3 regions of the Exiguobacterium sp. s128 genome follow, and region 1 is predicted to be linked to each of the others. Evidence: a T-box and tRNA genes for the amino acid it is inferred to sense, from the RefSeq annotation. Region 1 holds a T-box; the other regions hold tRNA genes.
The links. A T-box is a leader RNA that pairs with one kind of tRNA and senses whether it is charged. The one in region 1 lies ahead of argS (arginine--tRNA ligase), so its partner is inferred to be a tRNA-Arg.
Positions count from the first base shown of each region.

Region 2: it encodes a tRNA-Arg, which carries the amino acid that the T-box ahead of argS (arginine--tRNA ligase) is inferred to sense. The anticodon was not compared.
Region 3: it encodes a tRNA-Arg, which carries the amino acid that the T-box ahead of argS (arginine--tRNA ligase) is inferred to sense. The anticodon was not compared.

Region 1 covers NZ_JACSMT010000013.1:16,148-26,511, forward strand. The annotation lists gene KNQ13_RS07050 (sulfite exporter TauE/SafE family protein) at 1-577, opposite strand, end outside; gene KNQ13_RS07055 (solute symporter family protein) at 685-2,241, opposite strand; gene KNQ13_RS07060 (DUF485 domain-containing protein) at 2,238-2,564, opposite strand; gene KNQ13_RS07065 (TVP38/TMEM64 family protein) at 2,863-3,507, opposite strand; gene trhO (oxygen-dependent tRNA uridine(34) hydroxylase TrhO) at 3,747-4,664, shown strand; gene KNQ13_RS07075 (alpha/beta hydrolase) at 4,726-5,505, opposite strand; gene KNQ13_RS07080 (GGDEF domain-containing protein) at 5,521-7,197, opposite strand; T-box leader at 7,322-7,543, shown strand; gene argS (arginine--tRNA ligase) at 7,600-9,282, shown strand; gene KNQ13_RS07090 (hypothetical protein) at 9,313-9,918, shown strand; gene KNQ13_RS07095 (metallophosphoesterase family protein) at 10,003-10,364, opposite strand, start outside.
Region 2 covers NZ_JACSMT010000001.1:152,191-162,554, forward strand. The annotation lists gene KNQ13_RS00740 (hypothetical protein) at 1-896, opposite strand, end outside; gene KNQ13_RS00745 (hypothetical protein) at 917-1,441, opposite strand; tRNA gene KNQ13_RS00750 (tRNA-Arg) at 1,544-1,617, opposite strand; gene KNQ13_RS00755 (metallophosphoesterase family protein) at 1,685-2,191, opposite strand; gene KNQ13_RS00760 (XTP/dITP diphosphatase) at 2,198-2,794, opposite strand; gene rph (ribonuclease PH) at 2,791-3,543, opposite strand; gene racE (glutamate racemase) at 3,534-4,349, opposite strand; gene KNQ13_RS00775 (phosphocarrier protein HPr) at 4,434-4,697, opposite strand; gene KNQ13_RS00780 (acyl-CoA thioesterase) at 4,763-5,218, opposite strand; gene sdhB (succinate dehydrogenase iron-sulfur subunit) at 5,287-6,093, opposite strand; gene sdhA (succinate dehydrogenase flavoprotein subunit) at 6,093-7,856, opposite strand; gene KNQ13_RS00795 (succinate dehydrogenase cytochrome b558 subunit) at 7,876-8,493, opposite strand; gene KNQ13_RS00800 (YslB family protein) at 8,718-9,137, shown strand; gene KNQ13_RS00805 (PH domain-containing protein) at 9,246-9,860, shown strand; gene uvrC (excinuclease ABC subunit UvrC) at 9,994-10,364, opposite strand, start outside.
Region 3 covers NZ_JACSMT010000004.1:92,505-102,868, reverse strand. The annotation lists gene KNQ13_RS03110 (sugar-binding transcriptional regulator) at 1-574, opposite strand, end outside; gene KNQ13_RS03105 (glutaredoxin family protein) at 690-950, opposite strand; gene KNQ13_RS03100 (RNA polymerase factor sigma-54) at 950-2,101, opposite strand; tRNA gene KNQ13_RS03095 (tRNA-Arg) at 2,270-2,345, shown strand; partial or broken gene clpP (ATP-dependent Clp endopeptidase proteolytic subunit ClpP) at 2,529-3,110, shown strand; gene KNQ13_RS03085 (hypothetical protein) at 3,268-3,504, opposite strand; gene whiA (DNA-binding protein WhiA) at 3,586-4,542, opposite strand; gene KNQ13_RS03075 (gluconeogenesis factor YvcK family protein) at 4,539-5,537, opposite strand; gene rapZ (RNase adapter RapZ) at 5,537-6,406, opposite strand; gene trxB (thioredoxin-disulfide reductase) at 6,519-7,481, opposite strand; gene KNQ13_RS03060 (tetratricopeptide repeat protein) at 7,542-9,026, opposite strand; gene kapB (sporulation phosphorelay system protein KapB) at 9,122-9,502, opposite strand; gene KNQ13_RS03050 (acyltransferase) at 9,531-10,013, opposite strand; gene ppaX (pyrophosphatase PpaX) at 9,997-10,364, opposite strand, start outside.

The sequences.
Region 1 (10,364 bases):
TGACGAGTCCGGACAGGACGATTAATAAAGCCGAGGCGATACTTGTCCCGACCGCACGTTTGAGTTCATACCCGGCAATCCCGACGAGCAACGGCGTGATGATGAATCCACCACTGACTCCGAGTAAAGACGAGATGAATCCAGCAAATAAACCGATGAAGCCGAGGGCGAGGTAACGATTTTTCCAACCGGTCTGTATACCATCAGTGGACTTCGGATGTAAAAACTTGTTGGCGAAGTATAACAACAATCCGATGTAAACCACTGAAATGACGAGATGCGCCCCATTGACTTCTTCTAATTGAAGGACGATGGGGGTAGCAATCGTCGAACCGATGATACCGACTAAACCTACAACCAGACTGTCACGCCAAACGACATTTTTCAAACGAAGATGGGATAACGTCCCCGACACTGTTGAGCCTAATGTCAGCATCAAACTCGTCGCGATGGCGACACTTGGTGCAAAACCAAGAATTAACAATAACGGAGTCAGAATGATTCCACCGCCGATTCCAAAAAAACCAGAGATGATGCCAATGAAAAATCCGAGAGGTAAAAAATAATAAAAGTCCATCTATGCCATTCCTTTCACGATCTATAATACGGTAAGTATGGCAATCTACCTGCAAAATGTAAAAGGGAACGGCTCCTTCAAGGGGGTTGAAGGAGCCGTCGAGGGGATTATTCTTTGGATGCAGCCACTTCCGTCGCTGTATCGATGCCGGTATTGGCTTTAACGAGAATCCGTTCGAAGTTACCGGCAACCTCGTCGGATTTTGTAACAAGCGTCCCGATGATCGCACCTAGAAAACCAAGTGGAATCGAGACGATTCCTGGATTCGCCAGTGGGAATAGGGCTTCCCCGACGAACAAGGCTGAACCGTCGACTGCCCAGATATTAGGACTGAGCGCAACGAGAATCAGAGAAGAAAAAAGTCCGACGATCATTCCGGTGACGGCTCCGCCAGTACTGAAACGGCGCCAGAAAATCGTAAGGAGAATGACCGGCAAATTGGCACTTGCCGCAACAGCAAAGGCAAGCGACACCAAAAAGGCGACGTTCATGGATTGGGCAAACAGTGCCAAGACCATCGAAACGAGCGCGACGGCAATCGAGGCCAACCGAGCAGCCGTCATCTGTTCTTTTTCCGTCGCCTGTCCTTTACGTAAGATGTGACTGTAGAAGTCATGGGCAAAGGCGGAAGCGGCAGACAAAACCAGTCCGGCAACTACGGCGAGAATCGTCGCAAAGGCGACGGCAGCTACGAAGGCAAAGAGTAAGTCGCCGCCGAGTGCTTGAGCAAGCAAGGGGGCTGCCATGTTTCCAGCAGCGTTTGCGGCAATGATATCTTCCGAACCGACAAACGCGGCAGCTCCAAAACCAAGGAAAATCGTTAAGATATAAAACGCACCGATGATCCATGTTGCATAAACAACGGATTTACGGGCAGTTGGTGCATCCTTGACGGTGAAAAAACGAATTAAGATATGTGGCAGTCCGGCTGTTCCGAGGACAAGCGCCAAGTTCAAGGAAATCGTATCGAGCGGTAACTTAAACTTATTACCTGGATTTAAGAACGAATCGCCGAGTGGTGTCGCTTGTTTGACTTCAGAAAACATCTTCATGATTGAAAAATCAAACTTCGCAAATACCATAAAGGAGATGACGGCTGTTCCGGCCATCAAGAGCACGGCTTTGATAATTTGCACCCACGACGTCGCGGTCATGCCACCGAAGACGACGTAGACCGTCATCAGGATACCGACGATGATGACACTCGTTGTGTACGGGATACCTAGCAACAGCTCGATCAAGGCACCGGCTCCGACAAGCTGGGCAATCATATAGAAAATCGAGATGACAATCGAGTTCATCGCGGCGATACCACGGACTTTTGAAGCGTTAAAGCGAGCAGCAATCATATCCGCCATTGTATATTTCCCTAAATTCCGCAACGGTTCTGCGACGAGATACAGCACGACGAGATAAGCAACGAGGAAACCAATCGAATAAAAAAATCCATCAAATCCGGCTAAGGCAATCATGCCGGCAATTCCTAAAAAGGAAGCAGCCGACATGTAATCACCAGCGATGGCCATTCCATTTTGGGCTCCGGTCAGCCCGCCGTCCGCTGTATAAAAGTCGTTGGCTGTTTTGGTTTTACGGGCAGCAAAATATGTAATGACGAGTGTCAAACCGACAATCGCTACAAAAAGGACGACAGCTGTATAATTCATCGTGACTCCTCCTTGATCTGTTCGACCAATCGATCAAACGAACGGGCTTTTTTGTTATAGAGGGTACAGAACGTCCATGTCATGATGAATTGAAGGAAAGCAAATAACCAAGCACCCGTGATATCTCCGATCAACGGTTGATTTAAAAATGTAAAATAGCTTGTCATGATGGGAAGGGCAAAATAAAAAATAAGACAAAACAGAATCGCAGGAAGGATAAAGCTGTTTTTTTCGTGCATCAGTTGTCTAAATGAAGCACTTTCGACAATCGTCTGTGCGGAGCGTGTCGTCTCCGTCTTCGTCGATTCCGATACTTGGTGCATAGGGACGCCTCCTTTAAAAATGAATTTAAATTCATTATAAAGACAGTCTTGTTGGAAAATCTATCCTAATTTAATGAAGGTAAAATCTGAAATTATACTAGTATTGGTCTTACCAATTTAATGTAAGCGTTTCCAATGTTGAACAAAGTGTGAACGGTATTTTTATATAATAATCAGTTGCGAAAATGATTCAAAAGTCCTGTGTCTGAAAGGACTCGAAAATCTGACAGAAAAAGAAGAATCAAAAAGCGACAGATCTCTTGATGGATGAAAGAGGTCTGTCGCTTTGGCGGATAAGTTATTTATTATTGTGTTCGATGTCTTGTTCAATCTCACGGAGTACTTTTGAACGACGGGCAAGGGCACGTCGTTTAATGATTTCTTCGACCCCACGGCTGACTCCCCAGATGGCGAGTAAAATCAGGAACAGGAAGACAAGTCGAATCGGTCGTTCCAAAAAAGTGGACCATTCTTTACCGATTAAGGAAAAGATAATGACGACAATCAATCGACCTGCTCCGGCAGCAATCAAGTACGTCCGAAGCGATAGCTGAATCATCGCCGAAATGGATGTAATGATGAATGCCGGCATGAACGGGAGTGAAAAGAAGAAACCGAGTGAAATCGGACTCATATGCCGGACACGTTCAATCCAGTGTTGTGCGCCTTTATGTTGCTCAAGCCACCGTGTGACGGGACGGCGAAATAAATAACGAATACAAGCGAAAACGACAAGTGAACCAAGCATACTTCCGACCCACGAGACGAGTACACCCATCCAAAAACCATATGTCGCTGCGTTAGCAGAAATGATCAAGACTAACGGAAGGAATGGAAACAAGGATTCAAGAAACGGGGCGATTAATCCAGTCGAAGCTCCACCTGGAAGATCCTGAAGAAACGTAATCATCTGTTCGATCCACTGACGGACGGTTTGGAGCATTCGGAATCCTCCTTACAAAATAAACTACTATTTTCTATTTTAACTCTTTCGTCGTCAGAAAGGGAGAGGCTTTATGTAATCGTTATTGATAACATAGCAATTGTGCAATTCAAATGAAGTTGGTATCATACTTAAATGGGTGCGTTTTGCAGGCGTTCCCAGCTAGCTAATAGCTATGACGCTTCGTTCGCCAACGTTCGTTTTACTGCAAAAAACTGACATGGGGGCCAATGAGGATTATGAAACCTTATCGCGTACTATTATTTTATAAGTATGTTCCAATCGACAATGCGGAACAAGTAACAAAGGAGCACCTTGCGTATTGCAAAGAGCTCGGCATCAAAGGAAGAATCTTGATCGCACCGGAAGGCATCAACGGAACGTTGTCCGGAACAGTCGAGCAGACAGAACAGTACATGCAAGACTTGCTTGCGGACCCACGGTTTAGTGACATCGAGTTCAAAATCGATGAGGTCGACGAGCATGCCTTCAAAAAAATCTTTGTCCGTTACAAGAGTGAGCTCGTGACATGGCGTTTTGAAGATGAATTCAACGTGCCGGAAGAACACGCGACGTATCTTGAACCTGCAGAGTGGAAAAACATGATGCAAAACGAAGATGTGGTCATTCTCGATGTTCGAAACAACTATGAATACGATCTCGGTCATTTTAAAAATGCGGTCAAAGTAGATGTTGATGCATCACGTGAATTTCCACAATGGCTCGACGAAAATGAACACCTGTTTGAAGGGAAAAAAGTCCTGACGTATTGCACGGGCGGCGTCCGTTGTGAAAAATTCACGGCTTATTTCCGGAAACGTCAAAGTAGTGATGACATCTTCCATCTGAAAGGTGGCGTCGTCATGTATGGGAAAGACGAAGCAACGCGTGGAGAAGATTGGGAAGGCGAACTGTATGTATTTGATGAGCGCATCCAAGTACCTGTCAATGAAGTCAATCCAACGGTCGTCTCGACGTGTTACTACTGTGGAAAAGATGAAACACGGTATGTGAACTGTGCAAATCCAGAATGTAATCGTCAACACTTCTGTTGTGAAGAGTGTGAACCTAAAGTCATGCGCTCTTGCTCAGATGAATGCCGGGAACACCCACGGAATCGTTACGTAAAAGAACAGACGGAAGAACTCGTCAACTAAGTGGTACGTCATCAAAACAGACTGTCCGGACCCGATCGGGTCCAGGCAGTCTGTTTGTCGTTTAGGAAGAAAATAAGAACCGGAGTATGTCCGGCATTCGTTTTGCCCACTCCGTTTCATGATGGATGGCGTCCGGGATGACTTCATATCGTGCCGTTTCTACTTTTCGCCGGACAGCCTGAGCGAGCACGTCATTTGTGTGTAAGTAGTCGATTTCGGTCATCGGTCCGCTGATTTCTTTTGTTCCGACATCCATATAACAACGATGTTGCTCCGACAAATTTGGACTACGTTCGATGAATTCAAGAAGGGAGGAAAAATTAGCCCATCCTGCAGTCGAGAGAGCCGCGACACGTGTGATGATTTCCGGATAGGCGAACAAACCATAAAGCGAAATGACCCCGCCCATCGAACTGCCGATCATGGTCGTATCCGTCGGAACAGTAGCATAGTGTTCATCGATATAAGGTTTTAGTTCGTGAACGATCCAGTCCATGTATCGTTTGCCATGCCCTCCGATTGTTGTCCGGTGTGAAGGATAAGCGGTGCGCATCAATAAGGCTTCATCGGTCCAAGGTGCATATTCGTCGTAGCGGTCCATCGCGTCATCCGGGCTATCGATGGCGACGATCATCGCATGGAGCTTCACGGCGTGCAGGGCATGATGTACTTCCCAACCTTTTCCGAACGAAGCGGTTTCACCACTGAAGACATTTTGCCCATCGTGCATATAGATGACCGGAAGTGCTTCGTCAGCCGGCAACTCTGTCGGGCGATAAATCCGAATCGTCCGTGGGAGCTCAAGTGTCGGGAGTGTACGTTCAATTTCAATGATTGACAAGGTGTTCACGACCTTTCAGAGATTCGCGTAATGTGCAGTACAGTTTCGACCATTGTGTTTTCCACCTACATAAAGAGCATGATCGGCCTGACGGAGTGATTCTTCAAAAGAACGTTCATAGGGCTGGTTGACCGTATCGACACCAAGACTGATCGTAATCGATAGACGGTGTCCCTCGACGACGAAAGGCCGATCAAGGACAGCATGCCGAACTTGTTCTGCTAAGTCAATCGCTTGATTTTGTGGACAATGATGAATCAATAAGACAAATTCTTCACCACCGTAACGGGCAGCAAACATCGCCGGTTGTTTTTGCTGTAAGGATAAGATGCGCCGGCCGAGTTCACGTAAGACCAAATCCCCAACTTTATGACCATACGTATCATTTACATATTTAAAATGATCGATGTCGAACAAGATGATCGACAACGGATAATGGTCAGCAGCAAATTGATGCGCCCCTTCTTCATAAAAAGCCCGGCTGTTAGCGAGTTCCGTTAAAGCATCCGTCCGGCTTTCAGCATACAGTTGATACGTTTCCTGTGAACGATGCAACACACGGCAAAAGATACGGAGCAGGCGTGCTAGTTCATCGGCGTTCGTTTCATCATACGCATCTGCTACTTGATGGAACAAAACGATGGAGACATCAACATCCTCGCTTGTGATGGAAGGAATCGCAAGCATCGAGTGACGGTCGACCGGTAAGGCAATCTGGATATCCTTTCCCCAGTCAAATCGTAGACCATGGATGATTGGGGTCTGCAGTTGTTCCGCGGATAACGAGTGAAACAATGGAAGGACATCGATGATGGTTTTTGTCCGGATATTATAGATGACCTGTTTACGTTGTTGCTGAATCGAGATCCATCCTTCTGAAAAATCAAGTAAGTGGGGTAAATCAAGTAGTAACGAGTCGATGGCCTCGCGTTCAAAACGGGAAATCAGCAGATGTTCTTTGGCGTCATCAAACCGTTTGGCATTTTCCATTGCTTCAAGTGTCATGCCACGCTGTTGCAGTAATCGTTTGAATAAAAATAGGATCAGTGTCGAGACAGAGGCAGCGATGAGGGGGTTCTCATCATAAAACCAGATGCCAAGAAAGGCACTCAGCATACTGATACCGTAGACAAGTGTCTGTAGGCGAACGAGGCGAGTCCAGTCGTATCTTAAGAAGAGAACGCGGTTGACGAAACGGCACTGCACGTAAGAGACGGTCAGGACGGTCGCCAAATAGCCTGAAAATGGAACTAAGGCTTCCGAGTAGGTAAAACCGGTTCCAATCGGTCCGCCGAGAGCTAAGTAAACGAGTGATGGACAAGCGAGATAGAACAAATCAAACAAGACATTAATCGGATACAAATATAAAAAGCGTTTTAAGCGAATTTCTTGTTTGTGCGAGAAAAATTGAAAGATTAGAATGCCAATCTGACTGAGAAGGATTGATGGCAATAAGCCATAGTTGAGGAAGATGAATAAGATGATCCCTTCTTGAAATGTATAATAAATGCCGCCGCGACGGACATTATCGAATTGAAACAAGATGATCAGTGCCAGTAGATAGGCCGCATTTCCGAACGAGAGCGGAAAGTCGAGAAGTGTCGGGTACATCCATAAAGTGAAGGTAAGGATAATCACGACGAGACACAAGACAAGCCAACCAGTGCGCGCCACTTTTTGATAGTAGACCATAGGGCGTCCCCTCCTTTAGCAGTCCTTTCCTACTTATACCCGTTTTGTGGAAAATATGATGATAGATTTACAAAAAAAATAAGGTTGAGAGAATGAGAGGGATTGCGTATAATGTGAAAGATATCAACAATCGATGACGAAGAAAGTAACGGGATGATTTGATCAGCCAGCGAATCAGGGAATGGTGGAAGCCTGAATGAAACAAAAACCGTGAAGCGCACTTCCGAGATGCTATCCGAATCAATCTGATCAGGCGTAGCCGGGGGATCCCCGTTATCACCAGTTAAAGTGGGTGTCACATGTTTGACACCAAGAAGAGTGGTACCGCGGTCATTCCGTCTCTTTGCGTGTTGCGCAAAGGGCGTTTTTTATTGGAAAAAATAAACTGTTGGAGGGAACGAAATGAGTTATAAGCAACAATATGCCAAAGTATTACATGACGTGATTGGTGATGCGTTATCGCAAGAAGAGATTGAACAATTGATTGAACAACCAAAACACGAAGATCATGGGGATTTAGCTTTCCCTTGTTTCCAACTCGCTAAAGCGTTCCGCAAAGCACCGATGATGATTGCGACGGAGTTGGCTGAAAAAATCGATAATCCATTGTTCTCAAACGTCCAAGCAGCAGGACCATACGTCAACGTCTTCTTAAATCGGGAAATCGTCTCACGGGAGATCGTCAAACGTGTCTTGGAAGAAAAACAAGCGTACGGATCAAGCGAGCCGACCGGAAAAACGATTGTCACCGACTTCTCATCACCGAACATTGCGAAACCTTTCTCGATGGGTCATTTACGTTCGACGGTCATCGGGAATGCCTTAAATCAGATTTCACGGAAAAAAGGATACGACGTCGTCGGCATCAACCATCTGGGGGACTGGGGAACACAGTTTGGTAAGCTGATGGTCGCTTACAACATGTGGGGCAAAGAAGAAGACGTCCGCGCTGAGCCGATCAAGGAACTGCTTAAATTGTACGTCCGTTTCCACGAAGAAGCAGAAGAGAACCCGGCTCTAGAAGACGAAGGGCGTGCTTGGTTCAAAAAACTCGAACAGGGTGACGAACAAGCGACGGCACTTTGGACATGGTTCCGTGAAGTGTCGCTCGTCGAGTTCAACCGCGTCTATCAAATGCTTGGTGTCAGCTTCGACAGTTTGAACGGAGAAGCGTTCTATAACGATAAGATGCAACACGTCATTGATCTGCTCGAAGAAAAAGAATTGTTAGTTGAATCGGAAGGCGCAATGGTCGTCGATCTCGAAGCAGAAGGGATGCCTCCGGCCTTGATCAAGAAGAAAGACGGTGCGACGTTATATGCGACACGTGATTTGGCGGCTGCGGTCTACCGTCTTGAGACATACGGTTTCGAGCAAGCCTTTTATGTTGTTGGTGGGGAACAAGCACTTCACTTCAAACAGCTGTTTGCGGTCTTGAAAAAACTTGGGTTTGAAAATGTGTATGGCATGCACCATGTGCCGTTTGGTCTGATCATGAAAGATGGCAAAAAAATGTCGACACGTAAGGGACGGATTGTCCTCCTGGAAGAAGTGTTACAAGATGCGATCAATGTTGCGAAGCAAAACATCGCCGAGAAAAATCCAAACTTGGCGAATGCCGAACAGACGGCACGCGAAGTCGGTGTCGGCGCCGTCATTTTCCATGATTTAAAAAATGAGCGGATGAACAACATCGAATTTGATTTAGAACAAATGCTTAAATTTGAAGGAGAAACGGGTCCGTATGTCCAATATACGAATGCGCGGGCAAATTCCTTACTTCGTAAAGGGGAATACGATGGATCGGCGTTTGTCGGAAGTGCGGATGATTACTCGTGGGGCGTCGTATCGATGCTGAACCAGTTCTCAACTGTGATCGACCGGGCGTTTACACGTCGCGAACCGTCAATCATCAGCCGGTATGTGCTTGATTTAGCTCAAAGCTTCAACAAATATTATGGACAAGTCCGTGTCCTAGAAGAAGATGCAGAAAAACAATCTCGCCTTGCACTCGTGAAATCGGTTACGATTGTATTGATGGAAGGATTACGCCTGCTTGGTGTCGGTGCTCCAGAAGAAATGTAATATAAATCAGATTAAAGATGGGGTTATTATATGAACAAAGAGACAATGGAACGGTTACAGCACGCATCTACACAAATGAATCAGGAAGACTTGGCTGAATCAGTTGCCTTCATCGCTGACTTCCACGGAAAAGTTGCCGCATGGCTTCCCGGTGAATCGGTCGATTTCGTGTTTGATTTCGTCACAGCACCAGGAGCGGATCAAATCGCTCCAATCGGTGGGGATGCACTCGAAACAAAAGGAAATTTTGAATTCTTCATGGTGAAAAAGCAGACACGTAAAAAATTAGGTGAACTGCTGGCATTATGGAAAGCACCACGGACAAAAGAGACGCTCAACCAAATCGATGCGATTGGTCTGAAGAAATGGTTGGCACGGAACGAGTTCCGCTCAGAAGATAAACCATGGGATTACTTGAACCGTCTGCATGTCTTGTTGTTCCTTGATCAAATGACAACAGTCATCGATGATCATCAATTGACGACGTTGTATGAGCAACTCGTCCGGAAAACGCCTGTACCGACAAGCTTCGTTCGTCGCCAAGGTGAAGTGCGCCGTGTCGTGAATCAGTTTGCCGATAAAACGGAGTTCACGCAAGTGGATTTAGTCCGTGCTTCACTCGTTCGCCACCTGTAAGAGTCGGTGAGATACGAAACACACAACAACCCCCTGTTCTGTTCACGTGATGTGAGTAGAGCAGGGGGTTGTTCGTCTAGAGACTTATCTCGTTTGATGGAACGTGATGGTTTCGGCCGTCGTATCATAAAGCAGCCATTCCCGCTCGACGAGAACCGGTCCGACATTGATGGCATAGTATCCACGCTTGGTGGAAATCGGAACACCCAGTTGAATTTTCAGCCGTTTTCCGTCTTTGAACAGTCCGCGGACATGACTGTGACCGAAAAACAACAGACGCTCTTTATAGGGAGACGTATCTGGTGTTAAATCGTAACTCCACTTCAATTGGTCACCATGAAGGAACAAGGCAGACTCGGTTTGTTTGAGGCGGTCTGAGGAACGGAGTTGGTCAAGCGTACTTGACGCCCCGACCGGAATCAGCGACAGCAACCGTTCTTCTTGAT
Region 2 (10,364 bases), on a different contig from region 1:
TCCAGTTCGGCTAGTTCTTCAATAGCGTCAAGCCAGTCGTCGAGAGGTTCACTGCGATCGATCCTTTCGTCAGGAAAGAGGATTTGATACCAGTTCATGAATAAAATCGCCTTAAAGGGATCCATCCGTTCTAGAGCAAATGCTGCATCAGCAAAACGTTGTAATTGATCCGTCTGCGTTTTCATATAAACTTCAAGTTGCTCGGCGTGATCAAACGCCATCCATATATCGAATGCTTCATTTTCAACATACAGTGGATACAAGCGTTCGTCTCTCGGAATTTGGCCGAGCAACAAGTGACTGACCAATACACTCTGATGCTGTACGTCACGACCGGTTAAATAGTCACTCGCTATATACTTCGCCAATGACGGATGGTTCACCAAAGAGGTTTGCCCAACCCCTCGCATTTGTTCGACGATCGTACCGTGCCGATACAGTTCGATCCACTCTTCTTCCGTCAGGTCCCCTGACGGTTTCCCTTCTAGCTGGAGATAGGCAGAGTCATCCGTTTGTTGTTTCGCACGTAATGTTTTTTTCCGGAACTGAGCCACTTCTTCTAGTTTCAAGGATAATCCATAAGGGAGGTAAGGAGAAGCTGTCCGCAGCGCAAGATCAAACGAATAACGTTCTCCCCTTTCATACATGAATATCGCCATGACTTGCTCGACACCGTCCAACCGAAGATACGGTTCGACGACTGCCGAATACGATTCGGTGCCATCCTCCATCGCTAAATAGGCTTCCTGAATCGTATAGAGGAGATACAACACATCATCTTCTGACGCCAATTCTGATAACCGACCTACTTCGATTGCCAGCTCTTGACGATTTAATGCGGCGAGTCGTTTTTGTTCGATTGCCAACGGCTGTTCCATCCAACGTGATTGATGCATCATCATTCCACCTTTGTTGATTACTTCGTAAACGGATCAAGTAACGATGTCCAGTTCGAAATCGCTTCTTGTAGCTGACCCGCTTGTTCAATCCCCATCTTGTTTAGTGTATCGAGCGACACGTCGGCTTCTAACAGGCGTGTGATATCTTCTGATTGGTTGACGTATTGCTCTAATTTCTCACTGAGATTCTTTAGTTCTGCTGGCGGACTTTCTAAGCCGGCAAGTCGCTCATCGATTTGATTCAATTCTTCGTTTAATTGTTGGACGGTCCCGTCATTTTTCAGCTGTTCGATTTGCTGGTCGAGGGCTTGTTCCGGATTGGCGGAGTCACGCGCTTCAGTTGCCGCTTGATCCAACTTTGCAGATAACTCGGATGTCACCTTTGACGTATCTTGGGCAATATCTTGTAATTGACTAGCGTAATCCACGCTATTTTTAACATCCGTCACTTGTTGTTTCGCATTGTCCACTGTATCTGTAACCTCACTACATCCAGCTAACGCAACTGTCAGCAGCAGGATTCCACTCATTCGTTTCATCATCTCTTTCATCCCTTTCAAGTTCATGATACCTTAATTATACATGATAAAAGTCCTAAAAAAAAGAGACCTCCCTCGTAAGGGAAGTCTCTATTTTAATTATAGTGTCCCAAGAGGGATTCGAACCCCCGACCGACGCCTTAGAAGGGCGTTGCTCTATCCAGCTGAGCTATTGGGACGTGTCAACACGAATAAACTATACTAAAACAATTCTTTCGTGTCAATCACATTGGTAAAAACTATTTTTTAAAGTGTCCCGTCAAAGTGTAAAGCATTGATCCGTTCACCTGTCGTATCGTAAAAATCGACGATAAAATCGGATCCATCCAGTGTCAGTAAGGCGTATGTCTTTTCTGGACGATGACGTGGCATCCGAATCGAACCTGGATTGATGAACAGTTTCCCATCTCGTTGTTCTGCCTTAGCGACATGCGAATGTCCGTATAATACGATTGCCGCATCTTTTTGGTCCGCATGATGGACCAATTGATCCAAACTGTATTTGACGTCTTGACGATGCCCATGTAAACAGAGGACCCGGTAAGCACCTAAGTCTTCGATTACTTCATCTGAAAAATCGTTTCCGTAATCACAATTTCCTTTGACGACGCGATAGGGATATAACGATTCCGAATCTCCCGTCAGCTGAGAATCACCGCAATGAAAGGCAACATCTGCTTCTTGGTGGCGGTTGAATATCGTCAATAGTTCCTGATCGAGACCATGGCTGTCACTTACGATTAACGCTTTCATCTAAAATCACTCTCCCAAAAAAGTAGTTAATGCCGCTTCAAGTTTTCGCAATGCTTGTCCACGATGGCTGATGGTCGCCTTTTCACTTTTCGTTAATTCGGCTGCCGTCTGATTTAATGACGGAATGAGGAACAACGGATCGTAACCAAAACCGTTTGTCCCTTTCGCTTCAAATCCAATCTGCCCTTCCATCGTCCCGCGAACGGTCAAGGTTTCGCCCGACGGTTTTGCAAGTGACAAAGCACAGACAAAACGAGCTGTTCGTTGTTCTGCTGGTACGTGTGCTAATTTTTTTAACAATAAGGCATTGTTCGCCTCATCTGATTTGTTTTCGCCTGCAAAACGTGCAGAATAGACGCCGGGTGCACCGTCTAACGCATCGACTTCAAGACCAGAGTCGTCCGAAAGCACAGCATGACCGAAGTAGGACGCGGCCTCAATTGATTTCAGTTCAGCATTCTCTTCAAACGTCGAGCCGGTTTCTTCCGTTTCAGGAGCCGAATCGTAATCGAGTAAGGACTCGACCTCATAGCCGAGCCGTCCAAGCATCGTCTTGAATTCGTTTACTTTACCAGGATTTCTGGTCGCGACGATAATCTTCATCCGTGCTCCACCTCTTCTCCGACGTACCACCAGGACGCTCCTAAAGCTTGTTCAGCCGCATGGAGCAGTTCTTCAATACCCTTTTCCCCAAGTTCGAGCATATCGAGCATTTCTTTTCGAGAAAACGTTGCTTCTTCGCCCGTTGCTTGTAATTCAACGATCTTACCCGACGAGGTCATGACGAGATTCAAATCGACATCTGCCGCAGCGTCTTCTTCATAACAAAGATCAAGCAACAAATCCGTCCCGACTTTGCCGACCGAAACTGCCGCGATGCCTTCCTTGATTGGTGTATCCGTTAACTTCCCGCTTTGAATCAGTCCATCCACCGCTAAGACGAGTGCTAAAAAACCACCCGTGATTGCAGCCGTACGTGTCCCGCCATCTGCCTGCAACACGTCACAGTCAATCCAAATCGTCCGTTCACCCAATTTTTCAAGATTGACGACAGAACGTAACGCCCGACTGATCAAACGCTGAATCTCCATCGTCCGTCCGGTTTGTTTTCCTCGGACCGACTCTCGACCGGTCCGTTGCGCCGTCGCGCGTGGTAACATCGCATATTCGGCATTAATCCATCCTTGACGTTTCCCGCGTAAAAAAGGCGGAACTTTTTCTTCGACCGTCGCTGTACATAAGACACGCGTATCTCCGACTGAAATCAGAACGGATCCTTCTGCGTGTTTATTAACACCCGTCTCAAAATGAATCGTTCGCATGTCTGCTTGTGCTCTTTGATCTAAACGCATTTTTCTTCCTCCGTTCCTAACACTAACCGTTCGGCTTGAATCGGTTGATTCAACCAGTCACTCGCAATCCGTTCAAAAGACCGTGTATCTCCCGTCGCATGGTAGACATGTTCCGGGACGGTGTCATGTGCTGCTGTGATTCCGTTGTAATCCAGTAAGGCACCGACTTCAAGCGCCGTCTCGTCCCCAGAAGAAATCAATTGGACATTCGGTCCGATGACTCGTCCAATCACTTCTGCCAGTAGCGGATAATGGGTACAGCCTAAAATCAACGTATCCATGTCATAGGCGAGCAACGGTTTTAATGTATTGGCGACGACACGCTCGACATACGCTCCGGTTGTCTGTGAGGACTCAACGAGTGGAACGAATGGCGGACAAGCCAGTGATTCGACGACGACCTGCCCTTCGACGTGACGCAAGGCTTTTTCATACGAGTTACTTTCAATCGTCATTTTTGTGCCGATGACACCGATTCGTTTCGACCGTGTGACTTTAACTGCTGCTCGCGCTCCCGGATCGATGACGCCGATGATTGGAATCGACAACTTTTGTCGTGCTTCTTTTAAGACGACCGCCGTTGCCGTATTGCAGGCGATGACGATCAGTTTGACATCTTGCGCTACGAGGAAATCAATCATTTCCCATGTAAACTGGCGAATCTCTTCTTCTGGTCGAGGACCGTACGGACACCGTAATGTGTCTCCGACATATATGATTTGTTCATGGGGAAGCTGACGCATCAATTCCCGCGCCACGGTCAATCCACCGACCCCAGAATCTAATACTCCAATTGATCTGTTCACGTTTTCCCCTCACCTTCCTCTCTCATATGGTAACAAAAAAGGACGACGGTGCAAGACCGGCGTCCAAGAATGTACGATAAAGGATTACTGAGCAAGACCTTCGCTTGTCAGCATATCTGAAAGAGTCGTGATTGCTTCAGAAGCATCGTCACCGTTTGCAACGATTTTGATGTCTGAATCTTTTGCGATTCCGAGTGAAAGAACACCCATGATCGACTTGAGGTTAACAGTCTTTCCGTTGTATTCCAAGTTGATGTCTGATTGGAATTTAGAAGCTGTGTTGACGAGTTGTGTTGCCGGACGAGCATGAATGCCTGAATCCGCGATGACTTTGAATGTTTTTTCCATGATTAAGAAATCTCCCTCCACTAATAACGTACTAGTGAGTCGTTTTCGAATATGTGAACTCATTATCAAATGATAACGGATTCGAATCGATTCTGCAAGGAATTTTTATACGCTTCATTCCAAGCAAACGCATTCCCGGAACGATCAATCTGCACCATCGAGGTCCGACCGGTGAACATCAATTCATCCTGTTCGCTGAACGCGGCATAATGGACATCACACGAGGCTGTTCCGACCTGAACCGGGTAAGCATAGACGGCGAGACGCGCCCGTGGATAGACTTGACGGATGTAATTACACTGGGCATCCGCAACGACGACAATCCCGTCGTCTGAAAGCGAATAACCGGTTTCTTCAAGCATCAACGTTCGGACATCCTCAAAGTAGACGAACGGGACACGGTTGTTCATATGTCCATAGGCATCCGTTTCTGCAAACCGGACCGCAACATCAAGTCGCGTGCCATGTTTCATTTGTTCTAACCATTGATCGAGATCATGAATATAACTAGGTACACGCACGGAAATTTCCTCCTCTAAAAATATAAAAAGAAGGAGCAAGGCCCCTTCTTTAATTTTACGTTTTCGTATTAACGACTGACTGCTTCTCCCGTACGTCCTTCGTCACTGCCGAAGAATTTCTTGAAGGAGTGCAACGTCGTTTGACGGTTCATCGCTGCGATTGATGTCGTCAATGGAATCCCTTTCGGACACACTTCAACACAGTTTTGTGCGTTTCCGCACTGCATGATTCCGCCGTCTTCCATCAAAGCTTCAAGACGCTCTTCTTTGTGGAACGCACCTGTTGGATGCGAATTGAACAGACGGACTTGCGAGAGTGCAGCCGGTCCGATGAAGTTCGACCGATCATTGACGTTCGGACATGCTTCGAGACAGACGCCACAAGTCATACATTTCGAAAGTTCGTATGCCCATTGGCGTTTGTTTTCCGGCATCCGTGGTCCCGGACCTAAATCATACGTACCGTCGATTGGGACCCATGCTTTGACTTTTTTCAAGGCATCAAACATCCGTTGACGGTCGACTTGAAGGTCACGGACGATTGGGAACGTCTGCATCGGTTGAAGACGAATCGGTTGCTCGAGCTTGTCGACAAGTGCCGTACAGGATTGACGAGGTGTTCCGTTGATGACCATCGAGCACGCGCCGCATACTTCTTCGAGACATCCCATGTCCCAGTTGATTGGCGTCGTTTTTTCACCGGCTGCGTTGACCGGATTACGACGAATCTCCATCAGTGCAGAGATGACATTCATGTTTGGACGATACGGCACTTCAAAGGCTTCATCATATGCTTTCCCATCCGGTCCATCTTGACGTTGGACGATGAACTGAACCGGTTTTTGATTCGTTTTCTGTTCGAGTGGTGTCGCCATTATGCCTTCACCTCTTTCTTCGACTTCTTGCTGTAGTCACGCTTACGTGGCGGAATCAGTGACGTTTCGACTTCTTCATAATAAATTTCCGGATGACCGTTCGTATAACGCGCCATCGTTGTTTTGAGGAAACGTTCGTCATCACGTTCCGGGAAGTCCGGTTTGTAATGAGCGCCACGGCTCTCGTCCCGTTTTAAGGCTCCGAGCGTAATCGCTTCCGCGAGATCCAGCATATGATCGAGTTGACGAATAAATGAAGCCCCTTGATTGCTCCAGCGCGCTGTATCCGTCGCTGAAATCCGCGTGAAACGTTCACGAAGCTCTTTGATTTTATCAAGTGTTTGCTCGAGTTTATCGTTGTAACGAACGACCGTCACGTTATCCGTCATGACTTCTCCGAGTTCGCGGTGGATTTGATACGCGTTTTCCGTACCTTCCATCGCCAAGATGTCATTGAAACGGTCGATTTCAGCAATTTTGTGCGCTTCGACGACTTCTTCCGGCATGTCGTGCACCGACTTATCGAGATCATTCATGTAGGCGATCGCTGCCGGACCTGCGACCATTCCACCGTATACGGCAGACAGCAACGAGTTCGCACCGAGACGGTTCCCACCGTGCATCGAGTAATCACATTCTCCAGATGCAAATAATCCTGGAATGTTCGTCATTTGATCGTAATCGACCCATAATCCACCCATTGAGTAATGGACGGCTGGGAAGATTTTCATCGGGACTTTCCGTGGATCATCACCGACGAACTTTTCATAGATTTCAAGAATCCCGCCAAGCTTGACGTCGAGTTCTTTTGCGTCTTTGTGCGACAGGTCGAGATAGACCATGTTTTCCCCGTTGACACCGAGCTTCTGATTGACACAGACGTCAAAGATTTCACGCGTCGCGATATCACGTGGTACGAGATTTCCATAGGCCGGATATTTTTCTTCAAGGAAATACCATGGCTTGCCGTCTTTATACGTCCAGACACGTCCACCTTCACCACGAGCTGATTCGCTCATGAGACGGAGTTTATCGTCCCCTGGAATCGCTGTCGGGTGAATCTGGATGAACTCCCCGTTCGCATAAATGGCACCTTGACGGTAGACGGCTGCCGCTGCCTGCCCCGTGTTGATGACCGAGTTCGTTGATTTCCCAAAAATAACACCCGGACCACCTGTTGCTAAGATTACTGAGTCAGCTGCAAACGCTTCGATTTCCATCGAGCGTAAATTCTGACAAACCGCACCACGACAAATACCTTCTTCATCGATGATTGCGCGAAGGAATTCCCATCCTTCATACTTCTCTACCAAACCTTGCGCTTCAAACTTACGGACCTGTTCATCGAGTGCATACAACAACTGTTGCCCTGTCGTTGCACCGGCGTATGCGGTCCGGTGATGTAATGTTCCTCCAAAACGACGGAAATCAAGTAACCCTTCCGGCGTCCGGTTAAACATGACGCCCATCCGGTCAAACATGTGGATGATTTTCGGAGCTGCTTCCGTCATCTTTTGGACCGGTGGTTGGTTCGCGAGGAAATCGCCGCCGTAAACCGTATCATCAAGATGCTGGTAAGGCGAATCGCCTTCCCCTTTCGTGTTGACGGCACCGTTGATTCCGCCCTGTGCACAAACGGAGTGTGACCGTTTGACCGGTACAAGTGAAAATAGTTTGACCGGCACACCTTGTTCTGCTGCTTTTATCGTAGCCATCAAACCAGCGAGTCCTCCACCGATGATGACAAGATTCTTATTCGCCATGTTGTTAGTTCCCCTTTCCTTACAACACGCCTGCAAACGTCAAGATCGAGCGTACGCCTACAAACGATAATCCGATGAATACGAGGGCTGCCACATAAGACATCGCTTTTTGAGAAGCGGGTGATTGCGTGATTCCCCATGTGATACAGAACGTCCAGAGCCCGTTCGCGAGGTGGAACGTCGTCGCTAAAATCCCGACGATGTAGAAGGCGAGCATGAACCAGTTATCGACGATGTTTTGCATCATGCTAGCATCGACTGCCGTCCCCATTGCTGCTGCAATCCGTGTCTCCCAGACATGCCATGTGATGAACACGACGAGGAAGATTCCTGAAAAGCGTTGTAGCACATACATCCAGTTCCGGAAGTATGTATAACGACCTGTGTTCGCGGAACCCGTAAACGCGATGTAAACACCGTAGACACCGTGCAGGATGATTGGAATGAAGATGACAAACACTTCCAAGAACAACCGATACGGAACGCCCCCTACGATTTCCGCAGCCTTATTAAAGTCTTCCTCCCCACGAACGATGAAATAGTTCGTCGTAAAATGAGAAAGTAAAAATAACCCGATTGGAATGACGCCGAGCAGTGAGTGTATTTTACGCCCCACGAAATCACGATGATTCGCCATCCAAATCCCCCCTTTTGTTTGCCAATCAAACGTTGGCGCATTTTGGTAGAAAAGCGCTTTCATAAGGAAATTCGTCTTTTCATCACTTATTCTACTCCTGTCCTTTTTATAAGACAACCCGAGCTGTTGCATTTAACTGCAAATAACTGCAAATTTTTTCAGGAAAACAATGACCCATAAGAATTACCTCGCTATAATAGTTTCAGAGATAGGAGTGATTGATGATGGATTTGGTACCACACCCCTCTTCCACATTCGGAATCGAGTTGATTCGCGACTATGTGTTGACGGACTTATTAGGAACAGATTATCGCCATGTCATCTACTGGGCAGGAAAACGTCTGGCACGTGAATTCCCAGTTTTTAGCGCTGAAGAAGTTGCCCCGTTTTTCCATGAGGCGGGTTGGGGACAGTTGGAATTAAAAAAACAAAAAGGAACGTCATTAACCTTTATCTTAATACCACCTGAATCAATACGAACGGAACGTCCGGTAGGTTATTTTCAGCTAGAAGCCGGGTTTTTAGCTGAACAGTTTTCAAAAATAAACGGATGTGTAGCTGAAGGATACGCGGAATCAATTAAGAATCAAGTGCACATCACGATTGAGATTGATCCAAAAGATCCACTTGACGGATCACTTTAAAATCAAAACAGGAATTTGAATCCGGACGGCGAATTCTTGAAACGTGAAACCTTTTTCGTTTGATTGCCGTATCAGTAATTGATTACATTCATCAAAGGAGGAATTTTTATGTTCAAGAAACTAGCAGCCGACTTAACAGGATTCAGTGATATTGGGCAAGTGATTCACCCTGACGATTTTGACAAGGCAGCCGCCGATGATTACGTCTTACACGAAGACGGTGAAAAAATTTATTTTTTAATCAAATCGAAAACAGATGAATACTGTTTTACGAATTTAGCGCTTGTTCATCTCGATGGCGAAAGTGCAGTCAGTTCAAAACGTGTTCTCTATCGTTACCCCTATGCTCATTATCCGATTCGTCATGTCATGTTCGAAACGGCTGGGACCGTCGACCTTGATGTTGAAATCAAATTCGAGATTGGCGGAAAACATTATTCGATCGATGTCGATAAAAAACAGCTCGAGCATGTGAAGGATCTCTATAAAGCGCTTCTCGCCATTGCCGAAAAACAATACGAGGGACAAAAGATGCTCGAGTTCGCAAACAGCTCACTCAATCATTCCGTCACGATTCTTGGTGGTCTCCGTCAAGGCGACATGAACGTGCCACAAACGTTTAAGGATCTGTCGCAAGAGTCGTTCAACTGGCTCCAAGGACATTATTATCAATGGAATCAAAGAGATTTCGGTTCCTACTATGAAAAATACATCAATAATTAACGTTGTCAACGAATCGGTAACCCGGTGAAGTTCTCACAAAAATACGTGTTGTTCATTCGCTGTCTTCAGGCAAATGAACAACACGTTTCTTTTATTATTTATGATTTCCGACTGACCCCACGTTTATTCTTCATCATTCTTCATTCGTCTGACTGAGGTACTCGGCAACGGTTTCTGCCAACTTCACAGGTAATCCCGCTTCCGTCAACTGTTCGATGTTGGCTTTTTTCAAACTACGCATCGAACCGAAATGACGAATCAATTGTTGGCGTCGTTTTGGTCCGACGCCGGGAATATCGTCCAGCAGTGACCGGGTCATTCCCTTCGAGCGTAACGAACGGTGGAACGTGATCGCAAACCGGTGGACCTCGTCTTGCATCCGTTGCAGCAAATAAAACGCACTCGAACGCGGATGCAGTTCGATCAACCGCCCTCCCTCCCCAAACAGCAGTTGACTCGTCCGGTGTTTATCATCTTTTTTCAACGAACCGACGGGCAGGGATA
Region 3 (10,364 bases), on a different contig from region 1:
CCGTATTCGCTTGTAATTCAAGGGTTTCGCCTAGTCCACCACGTGCTGGCACAAATGTCATCGGACGGTTTTCCTTGTCGGGCGACATCATCGCCGCGACGGAAGCCATCGTCGTTCCTCCTGTGACGGCAATCGTGTTGTGTACAGATGAAGAAAGTTCTCGTTTCAAACGTGCGACTGTCGCACGTCCCATATCGCGTTGTACCCAAAATGTCTGATCCGAGTCACCCGGTACGATGACGACATCCCGTACGCCCAGTTTTTCTTTTAAAGCTTTCGCCATATCGGAAATCCCGGCCAGTTCTGCCATCACACTGTGCATACTCCGTAAGACGGTCCGTCCTTCGTCCGTTAAAGACATTCCTTGTGTTGCCACTTCGAGCAATCCTTGCTCTTTCAGGAAGTCTACTTCGCGCCGTAATACCCGCTCCGTCAAGCCAAGGCTTGTCGCGAGTGTACGTCGACCAATCGGTTGCATCAGCCGGACATAATGAAGTATGTCGTAACGTGTCTGCATTTCTTCAATCAGATCAGGCACGATTCGCTTTTGGATCTGCACTAACTGCCGAATCATGTATTTCCCGCTCCTCTCAAACTGCTGGACACTTTACGTCCCGCGTGTCGTATCTTGTCCCACTTGGTACATCCTCATCATAACAGCCATCGCACGAGGATTCAAGCCTCACCCTTCAACTTTTTTCAAGTAAGCGGTTTCTTATGGGCTCCGTCTCAAATTTGCCATAACTCCAAATTTCAGACTGATACATCACAACCGGAATTTCATATAAAAACCGTAAGCTGAGCGTTGCATCTTCATCGATGTTGATTTCTTGGTACGTCCACCCAGGAAATTCGTCGAGTACGAAATCAAGTAAGACGGCGGCTTCCTCACATAGCGTACATCCCGGACGTGAATACAATATTAAGGTCATGTGTTCTTTTGTTTGCATCAGTCATTCGCCTCTCGTCGCTTCGTGATGTCGGACCGGGTCAATTCAAGACCCGACCGGTATTTGGCAATCGTCCGTCGCGCGACTTGGATGCCTTCCACTTGAAGACGATCAGCGATCTGTTGATCCGACAATGGCGTGGTTGTTTCCTGAATCAGCTTCGCCATCCGCACCTTGATCAAAAAGCTGGATGTCCCGTCCTGCGTCTTCGATACAAAAAAGTTTTCCAACGCCAATGTCCCGTGGGCAGTCCGCACCGTTTTGTTGGCAATCGCTCGACCGATCGTCGAAGGATGGTATCCCGTTTGTTCGGCAACTTCCTTTTTTGTCAGTGGTTCCAGGTGAAGCTCACCTTCAAACCAGCGGACTTGTCGTTTCGTGACGACATCTAAAATCGCCTCTAGCGTCTTCCGTCGCCGTTCGTACGCACTTAAAAAGGATTTCGCTTCTTCAAGATCCGTCCAGGACGCATCGACCGGTATGTCATACCAGACAATTTGGATTTGACCATCAATCAGCTGTACTTCAGCTTCCGGTATCGTCACGACCGTTGCTGTCGGCAAGACCGGTCTTTTCGGCAACCGATTGATTCGTTGCTTCATTTGCTGTCGCTCCGTTAGATCCCTGATTCCCTCCAAGGCTTGCTTCAGCGACATCCCTTCTTGTAACTCGGTGACCAGATCAATCAGTTGGTCTTCTTCAGACTCGATGGCGTGCAACAATCGGCACTCCGTCTCTGAACGTGCCGCGATACCGGTTGGTTCACATTGTTGGAGCAGTTGCCGCGCCTGTCTGATGATCGACTCCTCGCTCGCAAGAAGAACCGCCAATTGTGCGTCTGTCGTTCTGAGTAGTCCATCCGTATCTAAGTACATGATGAGTTGTTCCGCCATATATCCTATTTCCTGTCTGACCGATTCTAAACGTATTTGCTTCAGAAGTTCATTCTCAAACGAGTCGATCCGATCCGCAACTTGCTCTAAATCCGGATGGATTGTTTTTCTTCCATTATGTTTCGTGTGCCTGGCACGACGGATGATTCGGTAAAGATGTTGCTCTAGTTCCGCGCGCGTCTCTTCTAAAACCGATAATTGAAACAACTGTGCTGCTGACATCACAAGACGCTGCGCTTGTTCTTGTCTCTGTTCCATCTGTTCATCTTCCCTTTCTCCGACTGGATGTGGTTCTGTTTCTATTATAATGTATGGGGATTAAATCAATCGTCCTTCAGCCTTTTACAAAAAAACAAGAAACTTCAGTTTCTAGTATTGCTTTCCTGAAAAAATGTCGGTATACTATTAATTGTTCAGTAAAAACATGCACCCGTAGCTCAGGGGATAGAGCACTGGTTTCCGGTACCAGGTGTCGGGAGTTCAAATCTCTCCGGGTGTACCATACTTGAATCTACAGGCAATGCCGTTCTCGGTGTTGCCTTTTTTCTATATCGGTATGTTTACGCGAAACGGTTTCAGGAAAAATACCTAGAAGTCGCATCGTATCTTTTGACCAATCCTGACCAAAGGATTATGATAAGAACAAGTCGAATATGAGCTACATACCTACTATAAGGAGGCAAAGACTATGTTAATTCCAACAGTCATCGAACAAACCAACCGCGGGGAACGTGCGTACGACATCTACTCACGTTTGCTCAAAGACCGGATCATCCTTCTCGGGAGCGCGATTGACGACAACGTCGCCAACTCAGTCGTTGCCCAGTTACTGTTCTTAGCAGCAGAAGATCCAGATAAAGAAATCTCGCTTTACATCAACAGCCCAGGTGGTTCAATCACAGCCGGTATGGCGATTTACGATACAATGAACTTCATCAAACCACAAGTTTCAACAATCTGCATCGGAATGGCTGCATCAATGGGTGCTTTCTTGCTTCAAGCAGGCGCTAAAGGAAAACGTTTTGCGCTTCCAAATGCTGAAATCATGATTCACCAACCACTCGGTGGCACACAAGGTCAAGCATCGGATATCAAAATCCACGCGGAACGGATCATCAAGATGCGTGAACACTTAAACAAAATCATGGCTACAAATACAGGACAACCACTTGAAGTCATCGAACGTGATACAGAACGTGATAACTTCATGTCTGCTCAATCAGCAGCTGACTACGGTTTAATCGACCGTGTCATGGAACGTGCATAAGCTTTCACCGAACCGTCTTCACTTCATGTGGAGGCGTTTTTTTTTAGTCAGTGTTCACATACCGGACTGAACTGATTTTGCCATACACTAAACAAAAGGACCTCAATCCCTTTTTTCTCCCTCAAGAAGGAAGTACGGGGACAGAGGTCCTTATTCATTAATCGATCATGTCTGTGATATCAGATACGATATCGTGGTTTTCACGAATCAGTGTGTAGATTCCGTTCGCATGTGGTGAAAGTTCTTCTTCTGCCTGTAATTGCTTCAGGAACAGGGAAGTCGCAAACGTCACGAGTGTACTTTTCGGAACACCGATCGTTTTTGCTTTTTTCGTAAGCAGTTCATCAAACTTCGCATCTACCGTCAGCGAAATACGTTTTTTGTCATTAGCCATTTCAAAAACTCCTTAATTCGAACATTTAGTTGCACCGACTATATATTATAGTAGACTATGGTTCATCTCGCAAGTTACTCCCTAAAGAGCCCCGGTCATGGATTCGCCGTTTCGGAGTTTATCCGCAATTTGATCAATCTTGCGCAATCGATGATTGATCCCGGACTTCGAGATGGCACCACTTTCGACCATCTCGCCTAACTCCTGTAACGTCACGTCTTGATGGGTCACACGTAAGATCGCAATTTCTCTAAGTTTGTCCGGTAAGACATCAAGCCCGACCGTCCGTTCTAAGAACTTGATGTTCTCGACCTGGCGTAACGCCGCACCCACCGTCTTGTTTAAATTCGCTGTCTCACAGTTGACGAGTCGGTTGACCGAATTGCGCATATCCTTCAAGATCCGGACATCTTCAAAACGTAACATCGAATAGGTCGCACCAATCAGCTTCAGGAAATCAGAGATCTTTTCACTTTCCTTGATGTAGAGGATATGCCCTTTTTTCCGTTCGATCGCTTTTGCATTCAAGTCAAACTGATTCGTCAAGCTGCGTAAGGCGGCATTGTGTTCTTCATACAGACTAAAGATTTCCAAGTGGTACGAAGACGTCGCCGGATTGTTTAGTGACCCGCCCGCTAAAAAGGCGCCCCGGAGATAAGCCCGGGCACGACGTTCATCGTGGAGAATCGAATCACTGATCGAGCGGATCATCGTAAACCCTTCTCCGAGAATACCGAGGTCTTGTAGAATCTTGTCCGCTTGTTGTTTGACGCGCACGATGTAGACGTTATTTTTCTTTAGACGCATTTTTTTCCGGACCAATAAATCGAGATGGACCGCGTAAGCACGTTTGAGCAACGAATAGATCCGGCGGGCAATCGACGCATTTTCCGTCGAGATATCAAGCGTCAGTCCACGTCCGAGACCAAACGAAATTGCGCCGTTCATCCGGGCGAGTGCAGCAAGCTCCGCCTTCATCTCGTGATCGGTCATCGTGATTTGTGTTAATTCTTTTTTGACTTCTGAAGCAAAACTCACGTCAGTTCCTCCTTCCCTTCGAATTGACGGACCCGTCGGATCGATAAGACTTTCCGCATGACAAGGCTTGCGACGGCATCCGAATCATGGCGGATGAAGTGATGGTTGTAGTCCACGATATCGTCCGCGAGCACTTCAATGCCGGCTTCTTCAAAACTTGTTTCATCGTAGGTCACCATATCCGCGTGATCCTTCTGGTATTTTCGTAAATAACTGACATCAATCGATTCGTTGTTGACGATGATCGTATCAATCACCCCTTTGCCGAGGAACCGTTCCAAGACGTTCAGGTGATCGTTAGCCGTAAAGGCCGTCGTCTCCCCAGGTTGTGTCATGACGTTGCAGATATAGACGACCGGGGCAAGCGCCTGCTTGATCGCATCACGAATCTCTTCGATCAAGACGTTCGGAATGACACTCGTGTAGAGGCTGCCGGGACCAAGGACGATGACATCGGCGTCAAGAATCGCCTGAATCGCTTCCGGGACCGGACGGACGTCTTCTTCTTCGAGAAAAATCCGATCGATGACCTTCCCGACTTTTGGAATCAAGGACTCCCCTTTGACGATTGTTCCGTCTTCAAACTCGGCACATAATGTAATCGTCCGTTCCGTTGCCGGATAAACTTTCCCTTCCGCATTCAGCAGTTGTCCCATGACACCAATCGCCTCGACAAACGAACCGTTACAGAGCTGCGTCGCTGCTGTCAGCATCAAGTTCCCGAGCGAGTGTCCGTGCAGACCTTCTCCTGTCTCAAAGCGGTATTGCATGATCCGGTCCATCAATGTCTCGGACTTCGACAGTGAGACGATGACGTTTCGGATATCGCCCGGCGGCAACATGTTGAATTCCGTCCGCAAACGGCCCGAGCTTCCGCCGTCGTCCGCGACGGTGACGATGGCCGTGATATCAAGCGGGTAATGTTTTAGTCCGCGCAAAAGAGTTGATAGGCCCGTTCCTCCGCCGATGGCGACGACTTTTCGTTCCCATTTCATTATTTTTCCTCCTTTGCATGCACATAATCCCGGTGGTTCGTCACGATATGGTATTGATTCTTAAATTCTTTACTGATCGCTTCGGCAAACGTGATCGACCGGTGTTTTCCGCCGGTACAACCGAGCGCCACGACGAGCTGTGATTTCCCTTCCCGCTCATACTGGGGAATCAGGAATTCGAGCATGTCGACGAGCTTTTTATAAAACAGCTTCGCTTCCGGCCATTGCATGACGTAGGACGAGACCTCAAGATCAAGACCCGTCTTCGGTCGGAGTTCCGGAATGTAAAACGGGTTCGGCAAGAAACGTAAGTCAAACACAAGATCGGCATCGAGTGGTAAACCATGTTTAAAGCCAAATGACATCACGTTGACGGTAAACGGGATTCGTTCCCCTTCCGTAAACTCTTTTAAAATCCGTTCTTTTAAGGCAAGCGGTTTAATGTCACTTGTATCCATCAGCAATTGTGCTTTATCGCGGAACCCTTCGAGCAGGGTCCGCTCCCGTTCGATTCCGATCAGCGGTGACGCGGTCGGGGCCAGCGGATGCGACCGGCGGGATTCTTTATACCGACGAACCAATACCTCATTGCGGGCGTCCAAATAAAGCATTCGGATTTGCAGGTTCGTTTTCTTCAAATCTTCATAAACGACAAAGAAACTATCGATGAAATCACGAGCCCGTGTATCGATGGCGACAGCGATTTTCGGACGCACCTGTCCAATCACTTCGATCAATTGTGGTAGTAACGTCGGCGGTAAATTGTCGACACAAAAGTAGCCTAAGTCTTCAAAACTATTCATCGCGACCGTTTTCCCGGCGCCACTCATTCCTGTAATGATGACCAGTTGCGGTTGATTCTCTTCCATCTCTTCGCCCTCCAGACAACAGTTCCGTGTGTATTTTTTACTCTGATTTCAGTATAACACAAAAAAAGAGCCAGCTTGATTGAAGTGCCCTCCAACCAAGCTGGTTCTTGAATTAGACTTGTGATGATTCCTGTAATTCCTCAAGCAAGGCTTCGATATAATGTTGCGCGTTTTGAGCCGCAATCGAACCATCATTCGTCGCTGTCACGACTTGACGTAATGTTTTCTCACGGACATCACCAGCAGCAAAAATGCCTTTGATGTTCGTTTCCATCGCTTCGTTCGTCACGACATATCCCTGATCATTCAAGATTCCGAGATCTTGGACATATCCTGTGATCGGGTTCATCCCGATGTAGATGAATACGCCGTCAATCGGATACGTTGTCGTCGCTGCCGTTTTTGTATTGATTAATTCGATGCCACCGACTTTGCCGTTATCTTCGTTAATCTGTTTGACCGTATGGTTCCAGATGAAGTCGATTTTCGGGTTGTCGAATGCCCGTTTTTGAAGGATTTTTTGTGCACGTAATTCTTCACGACGGTGAACGATCGTCACTTTTTTCGCGAACCGTGTCAAGTAGACCCCTTCTTCGACCGCTGAGTCGCCGCCACCGATGACGAACAGTTCTTTTTCTTTAAAGAACGCGCCGTCACAGACCGCACAGTACGAGACACCACGTCCGCCGAGTTCTTCTTCACCCGGGACGCCGATTTTCTTATACTGCGCCCCTGAAGCGATGATGATGGCGCGTGCGTAATAATCCTTATTGTGGGCATGAATCGTTTTATACGCCGGACCGTCTTCGATACTGCGTACGTCACCATACGCGTACTCCGCTCCGAATGCTTTTGAGTGGTCGAACATCTTTTGTGAAAGATCCGGTCCAAGAATGCTGTCGTATCCTGGATAGTTCTCGATATCTTCCGTGTTCGCCATCTGGCCGCCCGGAATACCGCGTTCGATCATCAAAGTCGATAAGTTTGCCCGTGATGCGTAAAGTGCTGCTGTCATACCAGCAGGACCGGCACCAATGATAATGACGTCATAAATTTTTTGATCAGTTCCTGTCATGATTCCACCCCATCTGTATTTTCGTTGTAATTTGAGTATAGGGGAGAAACGGACAAACGTCTAACACTTTGCCCGCGCCGGGTTCAAAAGTCGTTGATAGGAACGAATCACAGCCGCCACTTCGTCAAACGAGACATCAACTAAAGCCGCACAGTCCTCAATCAAAGTCCCTTCACGGACGTCATGAAACAGGTAAATCAACGCAGCAGCTGACGCCTCAATCGCGTCAAACGTCTCTCCGCTGAGGACGAGTCGCGCGAATCGTTCATAAAAGTCCCCTTCTAAACTCATCCGTTCTTCGTCCGAAACGTACCGTTCCGCTAGACGAATCGTCAATAACGCACGATGAATCCGGGCATCAACGATCAGTTTCTCCCCGTTCATCTCATGTAGAATCTGTTCTGTCAGCAATAAAACATCCGGATGATCCGTCACTTCCGGCATCATCGATAATGCCAGTTTCGCTTCCTCATCGTTCAGTTTACCAAGCAAAAGTGCCGTGAAAATCCGTGAGATGTCATCTTCCGTTTTCAACGCTTGAATCAACGCGGAACGGAACTGAAGGTTATGTCGGATATCATACGCTTCTTGTTCTTCTCGCATGCCTTGGGCTTCTTCTGATTGTAGGAAGGCAGCAGCTTCTTCGACATGTCCTGTCTTGAACGCTGAGATCGACAACCAGTGACCGAATAACGGGTCTCCCCGGTAACCACGACGTTCGAGTAACTTTAATTCTTCATACGCTAAATCATGACGACCGATGATTGCGAGCGTCGAAGCGACCTTGTAGCGGGTCTCGAGATTGACCGACCGGACGTGTTCGAGCTTCTGCGATAGACGGTGGGCTTCTTCGTCCTGTCCCATCTCATGTAACAAGACGAGCGTATTACAGAGGGCATGTAAGTTTCCCGGATTTCCATCAAGGACCTGTTCGAGTGAAGCAAACGCCCGGTCATTTTCACCCAGATAAAACTCGACGATGGCGAGGTTGTTGTAGGCTGGCCAAAACGTCGGATATTGGATGATCAAAGCTTCCAGTGTCTCTTGCGCCGCAAATAACATCCCTTTGTCGATTTGACGTTGTGCTTGAGCATGCAAACGAATCAATTCATCCTCATCGTCATCTTCCATCTCTTGTTCGAGATCGATCAGTTCCACGAGCGCGGCCGATGCCTCTGCGTGTTTTCCGTTCGGTGCACTAGATAAATATTCAAGCGCATAGTTTTTTGCCTCTTCGTATAAGGAGACGTGCGCGTAGTTATTCGCTAAATAAAATAATGATTCGGTATTTGACTTGTCGAGCGTCCGCACTTGTTTCAAGACATCATTCGCATGATTGATCTCGCCTGTCTCAAACAGGACACGTGCGTAACGTAAAAGATAACGGATATCGTCGGGCCGAAGCGTCGTGGCTTCATCGAGATGATATACCGCCTCTTCAAGTCTCCCTTCCCGGTGCGCTTTCCGTCCACGGAAATAAAAAAGTTCCGCTTGGCGCATAGTAATCGCAAAGGGGTCTGCTTTGTATTCAGTTAATTCCATCATGATTCAAGCCCCCATAGATCTAAATCTGGTTTCATAGTTGCAGAGACAAGAATAACCTATCTCGGAAACCGTTGCAACAGAAAAAACGCCGGGGTTTACGCCCAGCGTTTCGCATAAATCGATTCCAGTTCCTTGTAATTCTCCAAGCATTTTTGTACGAAAGCATCCGCTTCTGGATTTTGTCCGTTCAGACGCGCGACATCTTTGTCGTAAGCTTGACGTAAGCTCTCGGCATAGGTCGGAATCTCACCGTCGTACGCATAAACGACACTTGGTGCGACTGTCACTTTTTCGTGCGGGTGTAGGGCTGGACGAACATGGAAGAGCGGAACATCGACCTGGTTCGGATTGTGCAAGTCACCTTGGACCGGGTGTTTCTCAACCGCCAACACTTCCACGACCAACCCTTGTGGACGTTCTGCAAATAATCTTCCGAAATACTTTCCTGTTTTATACGTAAAGCGGATATAACTCATCTCGTTTCCTCCTCTTCTCACAGTTTCGTCACATTTCATGACGGCGGAGCGGCTGACTCGATACCCGTTCGCCTGGCAGGATATCCCGATGGACGACCGATCCGGCTCCGACCATCGCGCCATCTCCAATCGTCACCCCAGGTAAAATCGTGACGTTGGCTCCGATCAACACATCGTTTCCAATCGTGACGTTCCCGATCCGGTATTCCGTCGTTAAATATTCATGGCAGAGAATCGTCGTATTAAACCCGATGATCGTATTCGAGCCGATCGTGATCCGTTCCGGGAACATCGTGTCCGGCATGACCATCAACGCGAGTGCCGTCCGCTCCCCAATCTTCATTCGCAAGAACGTCCGGTAGAGACTATTCTTAAAACGAAGCGACGGGGAAAAACGACCGATCGTGATGATGAGGAAACACCACATGACTTTAAAAAACGACACCGTCCGGTACATGTGCCACAGCGGATTCGTCGTCCCGACGTGATAGCGGTCAGTTCGTCTTGGCATTCTCGGCCTCGATCCAGTCGCTTAAGTGTTCCATCGAGTCGATGATCACATCCGGTTGCAACGCTTCGAGGTACGGGCGTCCTTTGATGGCCCACCCGACGGCAACGGTTTTCAGTCCCGCATTTTTCCCGCCGTGGATGTCCGTATCGTTGTCCCCGACCATGATCGTTTCGTCTGGTGTTGCGCCAAGGAGTGCCATCGCTTTTTCGAACGGTTCGACGGCAGGCTTCTCTTCCGTCACGTCATCCGCTGCGATGATTGCGTCAAACAAATGCGTCAAACCAAACAGTTCGATTCCTTTTAAGGCGACACGCCGGCTTTTCGACGTCACGACCGCCATGTTGTAGCCCT